Regions from separate parts of the Heyndrickxia sp. FW510-T9 genome, predicted to be linked through region 3. Evidence: riboswitches for the same ligand, from Rfam matches in the RefSeq annotation. Region 3 holds a riboswitch; each other region holds the start of a gene.
What was found. Region 3 has a riboswitch for thiamine pyrophosphate ahead of thiT (energy-coupled thiamine transporter ThiT). Riboswitches for the same ligand answer to the same signal wherever they lie in the genome.
Positions count from the first base shown of each region.

Region 1: another riboswitch for thiamine pyrophosphate. It lies ahead of thiM (hydroxyethylthiazole kinase); the one in region 3 lies ahead of thiT (energy-coupled thiamine transporter ThiT).
Region 2: another riboswitch for thiamine pyrophosphate. It lies ahead of thiW (energy coupling factor transporter S component ThiW); the one in region 3 lies ahead of thiT (energy-coupled thiamine transporter ThiT).

Region 1 covers NZ_JBYSWK010000061.1:6,214-13,964, reverse strand. Annotated here, with positions in the region: gene AC3WJF_RS20415 (alpha-galactosidase) at 1-172, opposite strand, end outside; gene AC3WJF_RS20410 (protoporphyrinogen oxidase) at 399-1,787, shown strand; gene AC3WJF_RS20405 (NUDIX hydrolase) at 1,925-2,419, opposite strand; gene thiE (thiamine phosphate synthase) at 2,501-3,151, opposite strand; gene thiD (bifunctional hydroxymethylpyrimidine kinase/phosphomethylpyrimidine kinase) at 3,148-3,954, opposite strand; gene thiM (hydroxyethylthiazole kinase) at 3,970-4,776, opposite strand; TPP riboswitch at 4,854-4,964, opposite strand; gene AC3WJF_RS20385 (ATP-binding protein) at 5,057-6,640, shown strand; gene AC3WJF_RS20380 (hypothetical protein) at 6,757-6,948, shown strand; gene AC3WJF_RS20375 (GNAT family N-acetyltransferase) at 7,211-7,751, opposite strand, start outside.
Region 2 covers NZ_JBYSWK010000047.1:2,709-10,459, forward strand. Annotated here, with positions in the region: gene AC3WJF_RS18405 (GTP pyrophosphokinase) at 214-855, shown strand; RNA gene ssrS (6S RNA) at 1,397-1,594, shown strand; TPP riboswitch at 2,020-2,121, shown strand; TPP riboswitch at 2,206-2,308, shown strand; gene thiW (energy coupling factor transporter S component ThiW) at 2,477-2,998, shown strand; gene tenA (thiaminase II) at 3,022-3,693, shown strand; gene AC3WJF_RS18425 (ABC transporter ATP-binding protein) at 3,766-4,497, shown strand; gene AC3WJF_RS18430 (ABC transporter permease) at 4,484-5,248, shown strand; gene AC3WJF_RS18435 (ABC transporter substrate-binding protein) at 5,258-6,247, shown strand; gene AC3WJF_RS18440 (CopG family transcriptional regulator) at 6,335-6,715, opposite strand; gene trhA (PAQR family membrane homeostasis protein TrhA) at 6,896-7,534, shown strand.
Region 3 covers NZ_JBYSWK010000025.1:25,102-32,852, forward strand. Annotated here, with positions in the region: gene AC3WJF_RS13655 (MFS transporter) at 124-1,395, opposite strand; gene AC3WJF_RS13660 (transglycosylase domain-containing protein) at 1,984-4,050, opposite strand; gene thiT (energy-coupled thiamine transporter ThiT) at 4,445-5,026, opposite strand; TPP riboswitch at 5,276-5,380, opposite strand; gene AC3WJF_RS13670 (histidine kinase N-terminal domain-containing protein) at 5,546-6,655, shown strand; gene AC3WJF_RS13675 (hypothetical protein) at 6,913-7,191, opposite strand; gene AC3WJF_RS13680 (YjcZ family sporulation protein) at 7,386-7,529, opposite strand; gene AC3WJF_RS13685 (GDSL-type esterase/lipase family protein) at 7,629-7,751, opposite strand, start outside.

The DNA.
Region 1 (7,751 bases), on a different contig from region 3:
TCATCCCTCGCGTCTCCGTACATAATAAATGCTCGAACGAACTCCGATGTCGAATTTTTTTACCAAAATATAAATGACCAAGCTGATTATTTTTCAAAACGGTAAAAATATAACTTATTTCACTACCTTGCAGATGAAATTCATTTGTTTGCTGATTATAATGTATGGGCATCTTTATCCTCCTACTTTGTTAAAAACTATTAATTTATATATTTACTATATAGAGAATGAAATCCTTTTTATTTTTTCAAAAAATGTGTTAGGTCAAGTTAATTTCATCCTGCAAAGCTATGATCAATAATGTTTTCACATTGTGTACAAATTCACATTTAGGAATTCTTAAAAAAGTAGACTATAATTTACATATAGCTTGTTCGTAATTTAGAGGAGTGAACAAATTGAAAAAGGTCGTTGTCATTGGTGGAGGAATTACCGGGCTATCCACCATGTACTATCTTCAACAATTAAAAAGGTCTTTACATGTAGATATGGAATTAACATTAATGGAAGCAAACAGCATATTAGGCGGAAAAATCAGCTCTGTGCATAATGGCGAGTTTATCATGGAGACTGGTGCTGATTCTATCGTGGCACGAAAAGAAGGTGTCGCTTCTTTATTAGATGAACTGAATTTACATGATGAAATTGTCCATAATTCCACAGGAAAATCGTATATATATCAGCATAATCAGTTAAAACCGATTCCAGACGATACGATATTTGGCATTCCAATGAGTAAGGAAGCCTTGTTCAGCAGCGAACTAATATCAGAGGAAGGCAAAAACGAGGCATTGAAGGATTTTACTACAGAAAATACTTCCTTTACAAAAGATAGCTCGATCGGATTGTTTCTGGAAAGCTTTCTTGGAAAAGAAATCGTCGATAATCAAATTGCACCAGTATTGTCTGGAGTGTATTCAGGAAAATTAAATGAATTAACACTTGCGACTACATTACCATATCTGCTTGATTATAAAAATGAATACGGCAGCATTATCCGCGGACTGTCCGCAAATAAGTCAAAATTCCAATCAGCGGATAATAAAAAGTTCGTATCCTTTAAAAATGGGTTATCTACATTAATTGATCAACTTGAAGCGGCATTAACAGATGTAGAAATCTTGAAAGGTGCACAAGCTACTTCGGTAGTGAAGATTAAAGATCAATACTCTATTGAGATCCCAAATCACGGAAAAATCGAAGCTGATTATGTGGTACTATGTACTCCGCATTCAGTAGCGCAGTCCCTTTTAAAAAATGAGGAGTTAAATCCTATTTTTAATGAGCTAATAAGTTCTTCCCTTATAAGTGTTTATGTAGGATTTGATATTCCCGATGAAAAGCTCCCTGCTGACGGGACAGGTTTTATCGTGCCGGAAAACAGTGATTTAACGTGCAATGCATGCACATGGACAAGCAGGAAGTGGGAACACACTTCTAAGAATCACCATCTTTTGTTAAGACTATTTTATAAAAATACGAATCCAGAAGTGTTTGAGCACTTAAGCAGTCTCAGCGAAGAAGATTTAGTTCAAGTGGCATTACAAGACGTGGAAAAAAGCCTTGGGATTACAGGAAAACCAATTAGTGTCGAGGTTACCAAATGGCAGGATAAAATGCCGAAATACCATATAACCCATCGAAATACCATTGAAGCTTTAAATGATACGTTAGCGACTGAATACCCTAATGTGATTCTTGCAGGCTGCTCCTATTATGGTGTTGGACTTGCTGACTGTATTGTAAATGGGAAAAATACTGCCAAAAAAATTATAGAAGCGGAGTAGGTCTCCGCTTTTTTCTGTGTGAAAAATTAATTGTTAGTCGATCTACTTGAAGATGCTTACAAATTCTGAATAACTTTGCAGTGAATGTATATTTGCCAATATTCACAGAGCAGTGTCACATAATTTGGTATTAAATTTCAACTCACAACATGTGCTATTTCCTCTAAAATTTCTGCTGAATACTCCACAACATTCCCATTTTCATAAACAAATCTATGATTATATGTATTTGATTCCTCTAGCATTTGCGGCAAAAAATACTTCAAATTTGCTATTCCTTGATTATCAGGGTTAAGAATCCATGAAACTTCCTTCCACTCTAAGATCCCTTCATCCGTAGAAATCGGTGTGCGGTATTCAAACGTTTCTGGGATTTCCGCCAAGAATGCATGCATTCCTCCGAATCTCACGCCATCCACATTCCAAGTAACGACCCCTTTGTATTCCACATCATTCAATTGAACACCTGTTTCTTCCATTATTTCTCTTAGTACACTTTCTTTCGGTTCTTCCCCTTTTTCAATCTTTCCGCCGACACCGTTCCATACCCCCATCCACGGTGATTTCACACGGTTGAGCATAAGAATGTGCTCTCCTTTTTTAATAAAGCAAATAGTATATTTGTACTCCATGGGTATCTCCTCCATTCATAAACTATTTTTTCTTCATTATAGCAAAAACGAGAGCAGGGATACCCGCTCTCTTGTTCCGTGCTATTTAACTTGTTGCCACAAGCTTTGCGCCGCTTGCGTAATGTCGGAAGCCTGACTGATTGCGGTGATGACAGATACCCCATCCGCACCAGCCATTATAACCGAATTCGCATTTTCCACTGTAATACCGCCGATTCCTACCATAGGAATCGTAATACCCTTCTTTCGGAAGTGTTGAATATGCCCTGTTCCTTGAACTGCTTTCGCATCTTCCTTTGTTTTAGTAGGAAAAATCGGTCCTACTCCAAAATAATCTGCACCTGCCTCTAGCGCCAACACTGCTTCTTCCATCGTATGAACGGATACACCTAGAATCATATCCCCAATCTTGTTGCGAACGTTCTCTACAGGTTCATCTTCTTGGCCAATATGTACCCCGTCCGCCTGTAAGGAAATCGCTAAATCAATATCATCATTCACAATGAATGGGATCTCATGTTCTTTGCAAATTGCTTGAAGTTCTTTTGCAAGCATAAATTTTTCGTCACCTGTTAAAGCATCGTGACCTTTTTCGCGAAATTGAAATAAGGTAATCCCTCCAGCAATGGCTTCCTTAAGTACACTTACAGGACTTTTATTGCAATTGGGACTGCCCATAATAAAATATAGTTTTAATATATCTCTTAACCTATCTGTATTGATTCTTGTCATTTAATCAAACTACTCCTTTTTTTATACGCCCAATGATTCGTTGGGCCGTGTCCGTTCCCTAGTGGGAAATTTTCTTCAATTGCAGCTTGGATAAAATCCTTTGCTGTTGCAACCGCCTCATACACCTTTTTGCCTTTAGCAAGTTCCGCAGTAATAACTGCCGAAAACGTACAACCCGTTCCATGAGTATTTTCCGTATTAATTCTTTTTGATTTTAAATAAGTAAATTCACTACCATCGTAAAAAAGATCTACTGTCTCTAATGGATCCGTGTCATGTCCGCCTTTAATGACAACATTTTTTACGCCTAATTCTATGAATCTTTTTGCCGCTTCTTCTTTATCTTTTGTTGTTTTAATTTCCATGCCGATGATGACTTCCGCTTCTGGAATATTCGGAGTGATAATCAATGAAAGCGGGATAAGCATTTGTTTTAAAGCCGATACTGCTTCCTGTTGCAATAATGAGGCTCCTCCTTTTGCAATCATCACAGGGTCAACGACAATATTTCTCCAATTGTTTATGGCAATTTGCTCAGAAACTGCTCGGATTATTTCGGCATTAAACAACATTCCTGTTTTCAATGCATCTACTCCGATATCAGCGGCTACCGATTTAATTTGCTCCACTACTGCTTCGGTAGATATAGGAAATACCGCTTGAACATCTAATGTATTTTGAGCCGTCAAAGCTGTAATTGCCGACATCCCATATACACCAAGCTCTTGAAAGGTTTTTATATCGGCCTGTATGCCTGCCCCTCCGCCACTATCTGAACCTGCTATTGTTAATGCTTTTCTCATCTATTGCACCTTCCCTTATCTTTTTTCCACTGAAGTCTTTTCGATAATGTCTTGTTCGGAAACAAGTGAAAGTTGGTTAAGAAATTCGATTTGAAAACTGCCGGGACCTTTTTCAGTTGTTTTGTCTGCTGCCAATTCAGCAGCAATTCCATAAGTTGATACTGCAGATACCGCTGCAATGATTAAGTCCTTTTCGATTGCAGCAAATGCACCAATGACAGATGTTAGTAAACAGCCTGTTCCTGTCACTTTCGTTAAAATAAAATTTCCGTTTCGAATAATATATGTAGACTGGCCATCCGTGACGATATCTTCTTTTCCAGTTACAGTGATTAATGTTTGCAGTTTCCTAGCAGCAGAAATGGCAAGATCAATGCGGTTTCCATGAATTTCCCCCGCATCTACTCCTTTCACAACTGCCTCTACTCCTGAAATATTTGCTATTTCAGCGGCATTCCCTCTTATAATAGATATTTTCACTTCACCAATGATGCGTTTTGCCATCTCGGTTCGATACGGTGTTGCACCCGCTCCAACCGGATCAAAAATTACTGGAACTCCATTGGCATTAGCAGATTTCCCTGCAATAATCATCGACTCCACCGCCGCTGAATTTAATGTTCCCATATTCAAAACTAGCGCACCGGCTATTTTTGCCATGTCCGCCACCTCTTCAGGTGCATAGGCCATCACAGGAGATGCACCTAATGCCAAAAGTCCATTGGCTGTAAAATTTGTCACTACCACATTCGTAATATTATGAACAAGCGGATTTTCCTTTCTTACCGTCTGTAAAGCGTTACTTATTATCATTTTATCCATTGTTGCTCCTCCTTTTAGTTAAATGCAAAAAAGCCAGATCCATATATGGACCCGGCATCATTAGTAAGAGTAAAAGAATCAAAACTCCACTACTTTCCTCCGCTGGTATAACCCAGATCAGGTCCAAAGGGTTAAAAAACTTACTGTTTTTCTCTCAGCCCAAACACAGGGCACCCCTAGTAGTCATCTTATATATTCTTTTTTATCATCATAGTCCCCAAACATAAATATGTAAAGAAATTTTATTGGTGCCTGATACCAAAAGAAGGAATATTGTGGTATGTTGTCAAAAATTAATAGTATATATACGATTATGTGGAAAGTGGTTGATGCTATGAGTACCGAATTGGAACAAATTGGGCAAAAAATTATGGATAATTGTATATTATTAGCGAATAAGTTGCAGGACAAACAAAGAGATGATGAGAAAATTGCTATGCTTAAACATCTCTCAAATATCCAAGATAGCTTCTTTCACTGTCTAGGCTATTCTTTGTATCATGATGAAAATTCCTCATTTACAAAACTAAATGAGTGGGTTGATTTACACCTAGAACAGACTCATTTATTCTATAAACAATTACGAAAACAATCCCTTTTTCCAAGTCATTATTATAAGTCGGTAATTATGGATTTTTTAGAAGAGGAGCTAGAATCGAGTAACATTTCTCCACATGTTCTAATTCAAGTTATCAAAAAAATAGATATGCTTATTCAATATACTTCCAATACTTTTTCCAATCGAATGAAGCCATATATAATAAAAGAACTGCGTAAATATGCTTCATCTCTTGCAGAAGAAAATTTAACTCTCCGTGAACTAAATGAAGTAAAAAATGCATTAAAAGAGGCTACAATTCTTGTCATTACCGATAATAAAGATAACATAAAATATGCTAATAAAAAGTTTTGTCAAATTACTGGATACAATGAGAAAGAAGTGATTGGTCAAAATCATCATAACCTATTAAATTCCGGTTTCCATCCAAATGACTTTTATAAAACAATTCGGGATCATATTAAACAAGGCATCATATGGAAAGGAGAAATCCGAAATAAAGCAAAGGATGGCAGCTTTTATTGGGTGGATTGTACGATTGTTCCTTTTAAGGACCGTAACGGGAAAACCTTTCAACAAATTGCTATTCAACATGATATAACGGAGCAAAAAAGTACCGAGGAAATGCTACAAAAGACGGAAAAATTATCACTGGTAGGCGAATTGGCGGCTGGCATAGCTCATGAAATTCGTAATCCACTGACCACTATTCGAGGTTTTGTACAAATTCTTGATCGTTTCTCAGAAGAAAAGAAATTTCTTTATTCTAAAACTATTCTGGAGGAAATCGATCGGATTAATTTCATCGTTAGCGATTTTATGGTATTCGCAAAACCACATACTGTTCAATTTAAAGAATGCAATCTTAGTGAAACAATAGAAACCGTCGTTCATTTACTAACTGCTGAAATGGCTATGAAAAACGTAGAAATTATGAAGTCATTTCAGCAAAAAGAAATTTTTGTATACGGTGAGCGCAATCAATTAACACAAGTATTTTTAAATTTTCTCAAAAACGCTATTGATGCATTACCAAATGGGGGTAAAATTAATATTACAAGTTCAATATGCGCAGAAGACGTAATGATTTCTATCCAAGATAATGGAATAGGGATGTCCAAAGAACAAGTGGATAAAATTGGAGAAGCCTTTTATACTTCAAAAGTAAACGGGAATGGTCTAGGCTTAATGGTCAGCTATAAAATTATAAAAAATCATCATGGGCGAATAATGGTCGAAAGTGAATTGAACAAAGGCACAACTTTTAACATCGTGCTTCCTTTGCTCCAAAAAGCAGTAACTTGAATCTGTTGTTTTGCTATTGTACAAATTATTTACTATTGCCTTCTATGACCACTTACACTTCGATAGAAAATACATTATACTAAACTTACTGTAAATACTGTTAAGGAGGTACTAGCATGACGGAAAACAATCATTCAGAACCTAAGAAAAAAATAAGCTTGCAAGAGGCAATGAAACAGCAGCTCGCAAATAAAAAGAAACAAACAGTAAATGATAATTCTCTTGGTAATCCATTGCAAAAAACACAAAAAATGAAAAGCCAGCAAACGAAAAAGGCGAATAATCAACGTAGAAAAACAGGTGTATAATCATTGCTTTTTCGTTTAGATAAAGTTCAATTGTCAATAAAAATAAGTAATCCCCCTTTTTTCAGAAGTTATTCTGTATAAAGGGGGTATTTATTTCTCCATTTATATTCAGCTAATTAATAATGGATCTTCATTTTCTCTTAATATATCTCAAGACTTTACATATTTATTATTTTGTTAGTACGATTTTTTTCATACAACCATAAATCCTACTATTTGTATAATATTCTCAATATACTTAAAAAAACCTCTTAGCCATAATCTAATTTAATAGATAATAATCCTGTGCCTCAAGGACTTTAAAACCACATGATTGATATAATTTTAATGCATTTGCATTCTTCGTTTCCACTTCAAGAAAAATCGGAAAACCTAAAGCATGTTGTTCACGAATTACTTTCTTCAATGCCCTTCTTCCAATCCCTTGACCTTGGTATTTAGGAAAAACGGCGAAACCATATATCCATGCTTCCCCATCCAACTGTTGAACACGTATTTTACCGACTATTTTTTGATCGCTTTCAATTACATAGTAATTTTGTGATTCTACTTTTCTAATGCGCCTATTATATGTCTCTGCGTCTTCTTTTTTAAAGCCAAAGCACTCTACATCTAATTGAATTTCTGTTTCTAAATCTTCTGGTGTAGAATTTCTAATAATAACTTCCACTTCTTCCCCTAAATTAATTTCTGACCATTTCATTTGATGCTCTGAAAAAGATAATTTACAAGGAACTGTTTGTAAGAAGTCCTTTGCCGTAAGAGAATTAGCAGGAGCATTCAATAGAACGACTTCGGTCTCT
Region 2 (7,751 bases), on a different contig from region 3:
CGGTAACGCCGAGGAGGGTCATCCCTCCCCGCGGAAAGCAAGTGCCTAGAGCGGAAATCAACATGCGAAAAGAGCCTTTAGATACAATGGTTTGGGGGTTTCAGACGTAGGATCTAAATAACAAGAAAAAGTAAAAAATCTTCTATCCGAACATTTTTTTACTTCGAATCATCTGTGTTATGATATTAGAATAATAACTGGAGGGTTGTGGACATGCTGAAAGAAAAGATAAAGATCGAGGTTATTCAAAAAGTAATAGACAATTGGAGAGGATTCTTTCTGCCATACCAAATGGTATTACACGAATTAGAAAGTGATTTCAAGATTATTGACTTAGAGTGGAAAACACAACATGGCTATTCCCCTATTGAACATATGAAAACACGTATGAAAACAATAAAATCTTTGGTGGAGAAAATTCAAAAAAAAGAAATTCACTTAACACAAGAAGCGGTAAGGAATGAAATAAGAGATATTGCGGGTGTTAGAATTGTAACAAGTTTTATTGAAGACGTGTATATGCTAAAGGAGCATATTGAGCAACGTGAAGACATTCGAGTGATACGCGTAAAGGATTATATTCAGGACCCAAAAATGAGTGGATATAAAAGTCTGCACCTGATTGTAGAAACTCAAGTCATCCTGTCCAAAGAAATATTATGGGTTCCTGCAGAATTACAAATTCGTACATCCGCTATGGATTTTTGGGCATCCACGGAACATAAACTAAACTATAAATATCAAGGCGAGACTATACCTGAAGAAGCTAAAAATCAGCTCATAGAGCTTGCTAAAACTTCTTTCTTAATGGATAAGGAAATGTCAAGATTAAGAGGAAAATTACTATCCAATTAAGTAAACGAAGAGACATAAATCCCCGAATCGTGACACTTTCCTCGTTCATTTTCGTGAATAAACGCATTATTTTCTTAAATTTAATTCTTACAAAAATAATTGTCTTTAGGATAGTTATTGTGAATTTAAAAGGGACTTCGCTAACATGACTGCTTTATAATTACGGTTGATAAATACAGCAATATATAAAATTCAACGTTACGAAAAATTAATCGGATATCAAAATGAGCTAGATTATCTCAAGCTCATTTTTTATTTGGCTGTCTTCGTAAAGTTTTTGCTTTTTTAGCGTAATTTAACTTTAACAATCTGAGGTCCTGCAGGAAAAAGAGGGAAGTGGGAGACCCCACAGGCGGTAACGTCGAGGAGCTCCATCCCTTCCCGCAGAAGCAAGTGCCTAGAGCGGAAATCTACGTACAAACTTTATATCCTTAAAAAGACACAAGGGTTTCAGCAAGTTCAAAGACTTCCGATTCATTATTAAAAATTGAGTGGAAAACCTTTCATTTGATTTTTTATCAAAAGGGGAGTAATATAATAACACAAGCTGCGTTGTACGTAATCATAATAAAGTTTTAACCTTTGAGCTGTAACAGGGAGTTTAATATCGGAACGGGAATGACAGGCCTTTGTCTATACGACATGGAGGACACGCAGAAACGTTTCTGAGAACACCCACTTTGAGGAGTGGTGGTTTAAAACTTTCTTATCATTAAATTACGGCAAAGGCGGCTCCTTACATAATGAACCAAGCTAGTTTCTAAGCGAAACTGGCTTTTTTTGTTTTTATAGTAATGAATAGAGCAATGAACTTAGCTAGTTTTCTTATGGTGCTTAACCTTTGCAAAATGAAGTTGGTACAATGCAAATAATTGAGGAAATAATATTGCAAATTTCGTGAACAATATGTTGGATTTTGGATATTATAAACTAATAAGTTGCATTAAACCAACAAATTTGAATGAATATAAAAAATATGAAAGGAGTGTTATCATGAAAGAAGTAGAATTACGGAAACAAACTACTCAAATTTCAACTAAATTTATGAAAGAAAGATCTAAAAGATTGATGATCACCTTATCACCCATGGTTATTTTACTAATATAATAAAATTTGTTCTTTTCTTTTCTAAAATATGTGCTACTATATGTATATAAATGAATATTTGATCACTAGGGGAGTCTGAATAGACTGAGACGGATATGATCTGGACCCTTTGAACTTGATCCAGTTAGTGCTGGCGTAAGGAAGTGCATGATTTTATAACGATAACATTCTTTTTATCATTGTAAATGCAACCCGTCCTTGCGTGAAAAAGGGCGGGTTTTTTGCGCATTCCAATTAAATATTAATATTTGCTAGGGGAGCCGAGTGGCTGAGAGAAATCGTTGGATTGAAACCCTTTGGACCTGATCCAGATAGTACTGGCGTAGGGAAGCGGTCGATTGATGTTGGTTTATACAACTTAGATTAAAACCGCTTTCTTATTAGAAAGCGGTTTTTTTTCCCATATTAGTGATTATTGTTGATTTATAGCCTTATGAATACATGTGAACGTGTACGCATAAGACGTTAAAAATGTTTTTAAATTTTAATAAGCAAAATGGAGGAGTTCTTTATTATGAGTAAGGTAAAAAAAATGACATTAACTTGTGTGATCATTGCCATCACCACATTAACTAGCAATATGGTGTATATTCCAGTTGGTTTTGCAAAGATATTTCCTATTCAGCACATGGCAAATGTTTTAACGGCAGTTCTCTTAGGACCGATGTATTCTGTTGCACAGGCATTTATTGTATCCCTAATTCGGAACATGGCGGGGACAGGTTCGATTTTCGCTTTTCCAGGAAGTATGATTGGTGCCTTCTTATCCGGAATTTTGTTCATGAAAACGAAAAAGCTTTTGTGGGCATTTGCTGGTGAAGTAGTAGGGACTGGTATTATTGGTGCTATTTGTTGCTATCCGCTAGCCACACTTATCCTTGGTCAAAAGGTAGCTGTTTTTGGATTTATCCCGGCATTTATCGTTAGTTCTTTTGGAGGTGCGGTTATTGGAATAATTGTTTTAAAGGTGTTGCTGAAGAATCAAGCACTTCAAGGATTTATTCGCAAATATAGCATTTTCAATCGTGAGCTTTAATTCACAGGAAGGAGCGATGAAAAATGACTTTTTCCGAAAGGTTATTTCATAATGTTCAACCAATCTGGAATCAAAATCACCAGCATCCGTTTGTACAAGGAATAGGGAGTGGGACACTTTCAAAAGAATTGTTTAAAGAATATATGAAACAAGATTATGTATATTTGATCCAATATGCAAAGCTCTATGCCATTGGTGTTCAAAAAGCAAATGATCTTGTATCAATGACAAAGTTCTCTCACCTATTACATAACATTCTACATTTTGAAATGAATGTACATCGGGAATATGCTAGTCAGTTTGGCGTTACAGTGGAAGAACTGGAGCAAACAAAACCGACTCCAAACAATTTAGCGTATACGAGTTATATGTCTAGTGTTGCCCAAAATGGAACGCTTGCGGAGTTAATTTCATGTTTGCTGCCTTGTGCGTGGGATTATTGGGAAATAGGAAAGCATCTAAAAAAACAATATGGATCTGGGTTGGAACATAATCCGTATAAAACTTGGATTGAAACATATTCCTCCGATCAATTCGGTTCCATTGCCCTTTGGTTAATCGAGTTATTAGACGAAATAACTTTAGGGAAATCAGAGGAGGAACTAGCTGTACTGGAAAATCATTTTCAAACTACATCAAAATATGAATATTTATTTTGGGAGATGCTTTATAACGGTCAAGATTGGCCGTTATAGAAGAATCCTTTCTTATACATATTCATTCTAGGTAGATGGAAAAAAGAGCTTTTCAAGAAGGGAAACAGTAAAATGACACTTCAATTGGATAAGGTTTCTTTTACCTATGAACATAATCCAATCATTAGCAATTTTTCTTTAACGGTATCAAAAGGAGAGTTTGTTAGTTTAATAGGAAAAAGCGGTTCAGGCAAAAGCACTATCTTAAAACTAATCGCCGGCCTGCTTCAACCGGAGATGGGACAAATTTTGATAAATGGAGTGATTCCGACTCCTGGAAGCTCCGGATATATGCCACAGCAAGATTTACTTCTTCCGTGGAGGACTGTATTAGAAAATTTAATGCTGTGTTCAGAAATTCGAAAGGGAAATTCTTATACAAAGGAAGAAGTAAGAGACTGGCTTCAGAAAACGGGACTTACAGAATGGGAAAATGCGTTACCTAAACAGCTTTCTGGCGGAATGAAGCAACGTATCGCTTTTTTGCGTACCATTTTGACAGGGTCAGAAGTACTGTTATTAGACGAACCATTCGGAGCGCTGGATGCTTTTACAAAGCGGGATATGCAAAAATGGCTGCTTTCTATTTGGCAAGAACTCGACAAAACGATTCTTTTTATTACACACGACTTAGAAGAAGCGATTCTTTTAAGTGATAGAATTCTTATTCTTCATCCACAACAAGGAGTGGAGGAATTCAAAGTAGATTTACCTAGACCGAGAGAAGCAGAGATGATTTATACAACAGAAATGGTTGAATATCGTCAAGAACTAGAGAGAAGGATTACAGATGGACTGGTTTAAACGTTTTAGACAACAATACGGTTTATTTATCATCGTTTCCATTCTTTGTTTGTTGATTTGGCAGTATCTCGTACATTCAGGTAGAATCCCCTCGTTTATCATTCCAACACCTATATCGATTGTGCAAATGATGATACATTACCCACATGAATTATTTGTCGTTCATTTAGGAGCAACACTAAGAGAAGTTTTAATAGGTTTTTTTCTTGCACTTATTGGAGGTATTGGAATAGCCGTGACCATGTATTTTTCAAAGCCAATTGAGAAAGTAATGTATCCGATTGTCCTTATCTCACAAACGATTCCTATTATCGCTCTTTCTCCAATTTTTATTCTTTGGTTTGGCTATAGCCTTTGGAGCAAGGTGGCGGTAACTATTTTAATTTGTTTTTTTCCAATCGTATTAAATTTTTATGATGGGTTAAAGCAAGTGAACAGGGAATACAGCGATTTACTACAAACAATGGGTGCAACTAGATGGCAGCGATTTGTGAAGATCGAAGTTCCATTCGCTTTGCCTTATTTATTTTCCGGTATGAAGCTGGCAGTTGTTTTTGCGGTTGTTGGTGCGACGATTGGAGAATGGCTTGGTGCAAGTGAAGGATTAGGATATTACAGCCGAAGAATGTCCGGGAATTTAAATGCAGAAGGGGTTTTTGCAGCGGTAACCATTCTTTCCATACTTGGAATGGTACTGTTTATCATTATGAGTTTAATAGAGCGAAAAATATTATCTTGGAATAGGAAATAGGTGATATTAATGAAAATATGTTTAAAATTACTGATAATATGTGCCCTTGTTTTGCTTGGAGGATGCACACAAGGTCATGGAGCAAATACAAAAGACGGTTTACAAAAAATTAGCATTATGTTGGATTGGTATCCAAATGCGGTGCATTCAGCTATTTATACAGCAGAAGCAAAAGGCTATTTTGCAAAAGAGGGCTTAGATGTTGATATCAAAATGCCTTCCGAAACTACTGATCCATTGAAGCTTGTTGCCGCTGACAAGGTAGACTTAGCGATAAGCTATCAGCCACAGGTTGTAATGGCAAGAGCAGAAGGAATTCCTGTAATTTCTATAGCAGCACTTGTTAGGCAACCATTGAATTATTTAATGGTGCCGAAAGAAAGCGGAATTACGAGACCAAAAGAATTAGAGGGAAAAAATATTGGGTACTCTTCCTTGGAGTTCGAACAGGCTGTTTTACAAACAATGGTAAAATATGATGGTGGAAATCCAGATAAAGTAAAGACAACAGATGTTGGATTTGATCTTATTCCAGCTATAACAACAAAAAAAGTGGTTGGAATTGACGGAGGATATATTAATCATGAGAAAATCCTTCTTGAGAAAGAAGGTCATCCAGTCAATGCTTTTAATCCCGCTGATTATGGTGTGCCTAATTACTACGAATTGATTTTAATTACGAGTGAAAAAGACTGGACCAAAAAGAAATCCACAATCAAAAAATTTTGGAAGGCAGTCGCAAAAGGTCAAGCAGATGTAACGAAAGATCCAAGTGCTGCATTAAAGACACTTTATAAACATGAGGATTCAACATTTCCACTTGATCATCAGGTAGAAACGAAAAGTCTAAATATCCTCTTACCTATAATGAACAGTAAGACGGAGAGCTTCGGATATCAGGAACAATCTGTATGGACTAACATCTCGAATTGGTTATACGATAAAGGCATGTTGAAACAGAAAATAGATGTGAAGAAAGCATATGTTAATATGGATTAATTATGTTTATTGTCGGACTTCCTTTTTAGGTTGCATGCTAATAATGCATTTTTAAGCAGAAAAGACCTCATCTCGAGGTCTTTAAACTTATATATTGTAAAGTTTTTTTAATTCAGGTTTCCCCTTAAAAACACCGGAAATCTTAATGGATTTAATCGTCTTTTTCGCTAAATCTACATCAATATCATCATCTAAAACAAGCATTCCAATCACTTTGAGGTCCAACATTTTGTTTTCTGCAAATAATCGTGTAAGCGTATTTTTATCGTATCGGCTTATTCCGAGAACATAAGATTTACTTGTAATAACCGATTCAACCTCTTTTGAATATGTTGATAACTGATTTCGAACAGAGGTCTTAATAAAATCAGTGCGATTTGAAAAAAATCCTTGTTCCACTAATAAATCTACTTTTCCTAAATCTACAACATTCATATTAATAGTAATCTTTTCTGTTATTTCTGCCATCCTCATACCATCCCCTTACCATCTAAAATACATATAATTATCTTAACACAGATGAATGTTCGAATAAATAGAAAATACAAATAATTAATAAAGGAAATTTATTAATTTGTTTGTTATAGTAAAAATACTAAAATTTAAAATGTAAGGTACAATAAAAAGAAACAGAAAGGAATTGGTGAAATGGCAGCTACTCATACATTCTCAAAAGGAGAGGAAATTGCAAATTCCATTACCCATGGAATAGGTGCCGTTTTAAGTATAGCTGGTCTTGTTCTACTAGTTTGCTTTTCCGCTATCTATGGAAATGCGTGGCAAATTGTCAGCTTTACTGTCTTTGGATGCACCATGCTCTTTCTATATTTGTCTTCTACACTTGTCCATTCATTGAGAAAAGGTAAAGCGAAGGACATATTTGAAATTCTAGACCATTCGGCCATTTACTTTTTCATTGCAGGTACTTACACACCATATTTATTACTAATTGTTAAAGGTTGGGAAGGTTGGACGATGTTTGGAGTCGTGTGGGCGTTAGCCGTATTGGGTACCCTTTTCAAATGTTTTTTTGTGAAAAAATATCTCTTTACATCCACGTTACTGTATATTTTAATGGGCTGGTCAATCGTTATAATATGGAAACCAATTATTATGAATTTGAACCCGGTCGGATTACATTTGCTAATTGCCGGTGGAATTGTCTATACACTTGGATCAGTTTTTTATGTATGGCGTGGATTCAAGTATCATCATGCAATCTGGCATGTATTTGTTATGGCAGGTTCGGCTTGTCATTTCTTCGGAATATTGTTGTACCTAAAATAACTTTAACAAAACTATTATTCATAGTAAAAACAAGTTTATTTCAAAAGAAAAACACATGAAAATACGTTTTCATGTGTTTTTTATGGGAAGTTTTTTGAGTGAGGAAATAACGTCTTGGAGTTTTGAAGATGGGTAAAAATACCCTTAACTAATTAACTTTTTACTATTAGATAAAGGCGCTTTCCCCGTTTTTGGCTTCCAATTTTTTAGTCTATCT
Region 3 (7,751 bases):
TGATCTGTTTTCATGTTTATTTTCTCATAATTATTTTTAAAGTTCATGTGGAATGCTTTATTTGAAGAAACAGTAAAAAAGCAACTTCGATCAGAAGCTGCTTTTCATTCAACCTATATTTCATCACATTGCAGGTAATTTTTCTGGAGTAACTGTACTCCCTTTTACTAATTTCGGTAAAACAATCATATAATAAAAAGCAGGTAGCATTAATGATCCACCGACTATACAGAATAATGCTTCTATACTTAGGAACTTTTGGAAAGCTATCGTAATAAAAGCTAATGTGATGGTTTGGGATGACATCATTAATGGATCAATCCACCCCTGTACACGACCCATTAATTTTGGATCAACAATACTAGGCATCCACCCGCCAATTGATACATTAACGACTGGCAAGCTAAGTGCTGATATAAAAATCAAACATAGAAATACTGGGATAGATGTTGCAAATCCAGATAGTGCAACAAATCCTCCTGAAATCAGCAAACCGATAATGATTAATTGATGAAATTTAAACTTTTGAACGAGCATGGAGCTGATAACACTTCCGATTAAAACCCCGCATCCAAAAATAATGCCAATTAAAACAGAATATTCTTCATAGGAGTGTGGAGCCAATTTATATTTTAGAATAAAAATAGGGATAACGGAAAATCCGCCATTTGCTACTCCGAATACTGCAAAACCAACAATTAAGGAACGCAGGATCTTATGCTGTAAAATATAGCCTGCACCAGATTTGAAATCCTTAAAGACAAGTGAAATATTTAAATCTCTCCATGTATGCTTGCCATTTGGAAGTCTGACTTTCTCTTCAAAATGATTGGCTTTTATTAAGATGGCACTGATGAAGAAAGATATGGCATCGATAATAACGGCACCATATACCCCTGTAAACTTATAAGCAAGAATACCCATACCACTCCCAAAAAGCATAAAAACACTTGAAACTGTTTGGTTTAATCCAGCCGCTGTTGCATAATCATCTTTAGCTAAAACACCTTGCAAGATAGCTGATTCAGCTGGACCAAAAAACTTCCGAACACCGCTTCTTAAAAAGAGGACTGCAAATACTAGCGGCATCCATCCAACATAAATAGCCCCAAATAATGCAACTGTAAGAAATATACTGATTGTATCACAATAGTAGGCAACCTTTTGGCGATCCATACGATCCGCAACAACACCAACAATGAAAAAGATAGCTAATGTTGGCAAAGAATACATCATTTCGGCAATTGATGCATATCCTGGTTGGTTAGAAAAACGGTTAAGCAAGTAGAATGTAAAGGCCGTCACTCCAATAACAGATCCCATTTGCGAAGTGAAATTTGCAAAAAACAACTTTGCGAAACTAGGTTTTTTAAATAATTCAATCATTTTTTTCATTTTTTTTACCTCATTCGTTTAAGTTACTCTAATTATATTTTGAAGAATATTTTTTCGAGAGGATCTTATGAATGGTTTTATATCAGTCTGAGGGCTGAAATTGATCTTAACCTATCCTTAATGCTATTTGTTCGATTTATTGACATGGCTAGTTTTTTATTCGCTCTCTTTCTGAGTTGATGCGACGTATTTTCGTGTTATGGGCATTGGCCGGTTTTTCGCTCCCTCTATTTAATTTAATGTGACCTGTTTGCTATTTTATGTGCCGGCTTTCTACATGAATGTGACCCATATTCTGTTTTTTTGTGCCTCGAACGGTTTTTCGCTCCTTACATTCAATTTATTGTGACCTGTTTGCTATTTTATGTGACCGTTTTCAACATGAATGTGACCCATATTCTGTTTTATGTGCCTCGAACGGTTTTTCGCTCCCTCTATCTAATTTAATGTGACTTGATTGCTTTTCTATGTGCCCTCTTAATACTTGAATGTGACACGAATCCTGCTTTATGTGACCCGACCAGTTTTTCGTTCCCTTTATGTTTACATAATAAAAGACCCCAAACATAGTTTGGAGTCTTTTGATGATTAATGTCCTCTAATTTCGTTCCATTTCTTTTTGAACTGATCTGTTAGGTCCTTCCACTTACTTTTATGTTCGTCTATCTTTTCTTTGAGTTTTTTTGCGCTTTCTTTTAATTTTTTATCAAATTCCTCAGCCTTTTCAATGATAGATTGGCTATCCTTTTTACCAGCAAGATTGGCATTTATGGACTGTACGTCAAACTGACCAGGTTCCGTGTATTTCAATGTGTTTTGCATGACAGCTTGGAAAACTGGCACAACCCCTTGAGAGCTTAGTCCATATAAATAATGCTGTGAATCTGTTTTATCATATCCAATCCATACAGCACTAACAAGATTTGGGGTATATCCTACAAACCACTGATCTGTTGTACCATTTGAGCTATAGGTGGATTGTGTGGATCCAGTTTTTCCGGCAATGGTATAACCAGGAACGTTTACACCTTTCCCGGTTCCTGTTTCCACAACATTTAGTAACATCGAAGTCATTTCATCTGAGACCTTTTTACTTGTAACGTTTGTTTCCTTCGGTTTTCTTTCGGCAATTATATTGCCAGTAGGTCCCACAATCTTTGTAATAAGATGGGCATCATAGCGTTTTCCGCCATTAGCAAAAACCGAAAATGCATCAGCCATTTGCATTGGTGATACACCTTTATTCATCCCACCAAGAGCCAACCCTAAATTTCTATCTTCGTTTGTTAATGGAATCCCAAAACGTTTGGCGGCATCCATTCCTTTATTTATCCCTATTTCATTTAAGAGCCATACCGCTGGTAAATTGATAGAATTTTCAACCGCTTTATACATAGGAACTTCTCCGAGATACTGCCCATTATAATTTTTTGGAGCATAATCTCCGAAGGTCATTTTCTCGTCCTTCAAAGAGGAATTTGGTGTATACCCTTCTTCTAATGCTGGGGTATACACCACTAAAGGCTTGATGGTAGACCCTGGTTGTCTTTGCAGCTGAGTTGCACGGTTAAAGCCACGGAATACTTTCTGGCCTCTCCCCCCTACAAGGGCTCTTACTCCACCCGATTTCGGATCCAGTAAAATCCCTCCGCTTTGTACTAAATCTCCGCCTCGTCCCGCTGGAAATAACGAATCATTTTGGTATACATGCTCAAGTCCGGATTGAATGTTTTGATCCATTTCCGTATATATGCGATATCCTCGTGTTAAAATATCATCTTGTGTCAACCCGTAAAGATTGGTTGCTTCATTTAATACTGCATCAACATAATAAGGATATTTGCCTTTTAAAGGATCTCCTCCTCTATCTTTTAAAACTAATTTCTCGTCAACTGCCTGTTTGTATTGCTCATTAGTAATGTAACCATATTGTTTCATAGCTCCCAAAACAACATTTCTACGTTGTATTGCACGGTCCATATGATGGTATGGATCCAATGCAGATGGTGCATTGATGATTCCGGCTAATGTAGCAGCCTCACTCAAATCAACATTTTGTACATCTTTTCCAAAATACGTTTTAGCTGCATTTTGAACACCATAAGCGCTATGCCCGAAATAAATTTGGTTTAAATACATTTCCAATATTTCATCTTTGGAATAATACTTTTCAATTTTAATCGCTAAAAATAGCTCTTCAATTTTACGTCTATATGTTCTTTGAGGTGAAAGAAGTGCATTCTTCGTTAACTGTTGGGTAATCGTACTTCCGCCAGCAGTAACACCACCAGCCGCAATGTTTTTAAAAAAGGCGCTTGTCATACCTCGAAGATCGAACCCACCGTGATCATAGAATCGATGGTCCTCAATAGAAACAACGGCATTTTTCAAATTATCCGGCATTTGTTTTATAGCGACCCCTTCTGTTCGATTAGCTGAAATTTTACTAGCAAGATCACCATCTTTATCATAAATACCCGTAGATTGTGATAGTCCTTTTTTCAATAAGCCCACATTAACCGTACTCGCAAAATAAGTAAAGAAACCTAAAAAACCTAACACAAAAAGTGATAGGGCCAAAAGCATTATTTGATTCATGTGTGCTTTTTTCCATAACCGTTTTACAGCTGACCAAAATTGCTGTAACCGTTCCATGTTGTTCCCTGCTTTCTTTATTTCATTTGGAATATAAATCTCCATACCAATATTTTCAAATATGATATAACTCTTGTTCTATGCTAAAGGATATTATGGAACTAAAAAAAAATCAACGAAAAATTTAAAAGAGGAAGCGCATTGCCCATCGGCGTACGGATTTCGTAGTCTTCGACTGAGATAAAGGAAACATAAAGAGGTAGTTCACGAGCTATTGAAATTGGCACTTCAAATTTCACCGAGTGAAATTAGTATTACCAATTTCACCTGATGTTGACTTATCGTAGGGAGGAGACGGAGAAATACGCTAGCTGATAGGGGTTGGAGCTAGATCCCAATCTATTTGTAAATAGTTTTATTTTAAAAAATAGAAGGAAAGGGATACCCTTTCCTTCTATTTTTTAATTCCTCTTAAAATAAGTCTTGGTGATATTATAAGAATAAAAATAACTAATATAACACTTAGAATAAAGCTTGGGAGCAAATAACCTCCATTATAAAGGAAGGAATAAATTCCTACTGGCTGTCCTTTTGGTGCATAGTTCCCGAAAAAGACAATACCCGTATAAAAATGAACGGCAAATCTAAGCAAGCTTCCAATAAATATCCCAATAACAGAAAATGTAATCCACTTTACTTTGTTAGAATCGATTAATCCATTACGGACTTGGCTTGCAAATATACCCGCAAAACCAATTACTGTAAACGCAACAAAATAATCTAAGATACCTTGAGTTACGGTATAAATTTTCGGGAATCCCGCTACGAATTGTAGTAGACCTAAAAGAAATCCGGTCAATAATCCGCCCTTTACTCCCCATCTAAAAGCCATAATAAAAACTGGAATCATCGCTAATGTGATAGATCCACCTTCTGGCCAAATTGCTTGACAAATTAAACCTGAAACAAGGTCTAACAAATAGGCAAGTGCACCTAGTACTGCAACTTCTACAAGAAATAACGTCTTTCTATTCACTTTTTTCCTCCCCATTTCCCTATATAATAAATTTTCAACTGAATTTCCCTAAATAGGGACTGGGAAAGATAAACCTCTGTATTGTTTTTGATAAAGGCTGTTTTCGTAAAGTTTGTTGTTTTTGAAAATAAACAATGGACCGTTCCTTTCCACGTTTATAATATTATTAAAAGCAACAATTCTTTAAAAAAGAGCCTTCATAAAAAAAAGCAATACAGGACGGTTTTTAGGAAAGTCCTTGTATTGCTTCATTCCATCAAACCACAGTCCCTGCGCTAGCATTATCTAACAGGTTCATAGGGTCAGAACTCATTCGTTCACTCTCAGCCATTATTGGCTCCCCTTGTGGGAATATTCATATTGTCATAATGACTATACTACGAAATTATTTTTTTGACAATACATTCAATTTACTACTTAACTAATAGGTTTAATAAAAAGTTTGGAAAGTTTTTGATAATTTTGATATATTTAAATTAAATTTTCTTTTTTAAAACTAATGCATTGGAGGTGACAAAAATGATTCCGTTAAAGGATGTTATTTCTGATTTTCTAGAAGGACGTCGAGATGTACTATTATCCATATGGAATAATGAAAACCGCATAAATGAGAATGATCCATTTAAGGAAGCTATGCCTCTCAATGGAAGAACTATGTATGATATCGTAGTACAATCGATCACAAAAAGTAAGAGTCAAATTGATGATCTTTTGCAGCCATTGGCTAAAAAGCTTGCAGAGGAAAGAAGAATCGCAAATATTAATATTGGTGAATTTGTGTTCAATGTAAATATTGGCAGAGCGATTATTTTCAAAGATTTATACTGCCAATATCCACTTTGGAACGAGCTGCTTCCTGCCATTGACCAAATAAATTATACATTCGATCAATTACTATATTATACGGTATCCTATTATTCCGAAATGCAAGATACGATTATTAGGGAAAAAAGCCAGTACATCAATACCACTCATCAAGATCGACTAACACTTCTTGGACAAATGACGTCTAGTTTTGTTCATGAATTTCGCAACCCACTAACATCTATTCACGGATTTGTTCAATTATTAAAAGCAGACTATCCAAGACTTCCTTATTTGGACATCATATATAACGAACTGGAACAATTAAAGTTTAGTATCTCCCAATTTCTAATGCTTTCCAAAAAGGAAATTATCGAAAATGAAAAAACAACAGTTCAGCTCAATGATTTAATAGAACAAGTAGTATCATTTTTATATCCTCGAATATTAGAAGTAAATGTAGATGTGCAAAAAGTATACAAAAAAAATTACAGTATCCAAGGCTATCATGATGAAATCAAACAAGTTCTTATCAACATTATTTTTAATGCGATAGATGTCCTACTTAATATTAATCACCCAATCATTCAAATACGATTGGATGAACAAGATCAATTTATAACTTTAGAAATCGCCAATAATGGACCTAAAATCCCCGAAAGCTTAATAGAGCATATTTTTGAACCATTTGTATCCCAGAAGAAAACAGGGACTGGCTTAGGATTATATGTTTGCAAAAATACTATAGAGAAGCATGGTGGTTTGTTAACATGCGACTCGACAGATGATTGGACTGTATTTAAGATACTTCTTCCATATACATAAAAAATGATATTGTACAATATCTATACATATGGCTGTTTTCTTATGAATTTTTGGTTTTCGCAAATCGTTATAAATACTAATCTAGAGTATCTTCGGGGCATCTTTTTTTTATAGTTCATTCATTTTAACCTAGATACGATTGTTATCTAGAGCTTAAGTATACAAGAGCAATAAAGTATAAGAAAAGAACCTTACATATAAAAATATACCAATGAAGCCCTCCCATTTTTTTGGGCGAGCTCCATTGCGTTTATTTATTACCAGAAGAGAAAAGGTAAAAAGGCTAAAGCACCTATAGCACCTAATGCTATTCCTGCACCGAAGCCCCAGCCCCAGCCTCCCCAATAAGGATATCCATAACCATATCCACCGTAATTTGGATAAGCATATCCTCCATATCCTGCACCTGGAAAAGGTCTAAGATAAACCATTCGATTATCTACGCGATGAATAATCCCTCGGTGAATTCTCCCATCTCTTGTTCGAATTTCTACGGGTCTACCAATTCCGCCTTGACACATATGATAGTAACTCACTCATTGTCACCTCCAATAAATTCCTACACTTTTAGTGTATGGATATTTATATATTTTGAGATGGACAATCGTATAGGGCTGATAGCTTATTTTATATTCAAACGCGGAGGTAAATGGTAGATATTGGTGATTTCTGTTTGATTTCTCCATAAAAATATCCTTCCCAATATTAGATGGGAAAGATATTTTTTTATCTAATAAACATAAGCTGCACCTACGATTACAAGAAGAATAAACAATACTACGATTAACGCGAATCCACGTCCAGCTCCAAAACCACCGCCATATCCATATCCAGGATATCCTCCGTAGCCATATCCTCCGCCGCATCCACACATAAAGTATCACCTCCTTAAAAAGGAGTTCAATAATTTTTCTACATCCTTACATTATTCATTATTGAACATGGGCATTGTCGATTCTATCAGCTAAAACAATTATTCATTAGCTGGCACCATGCCTTGGATAGCTTCGTACCCAATTTCATGCATTTTCCTTGCAATTTCTTGATGTCCTTCATTATTTGGAAAAAGTAAATCTCTTGTACACCACTTACCTTC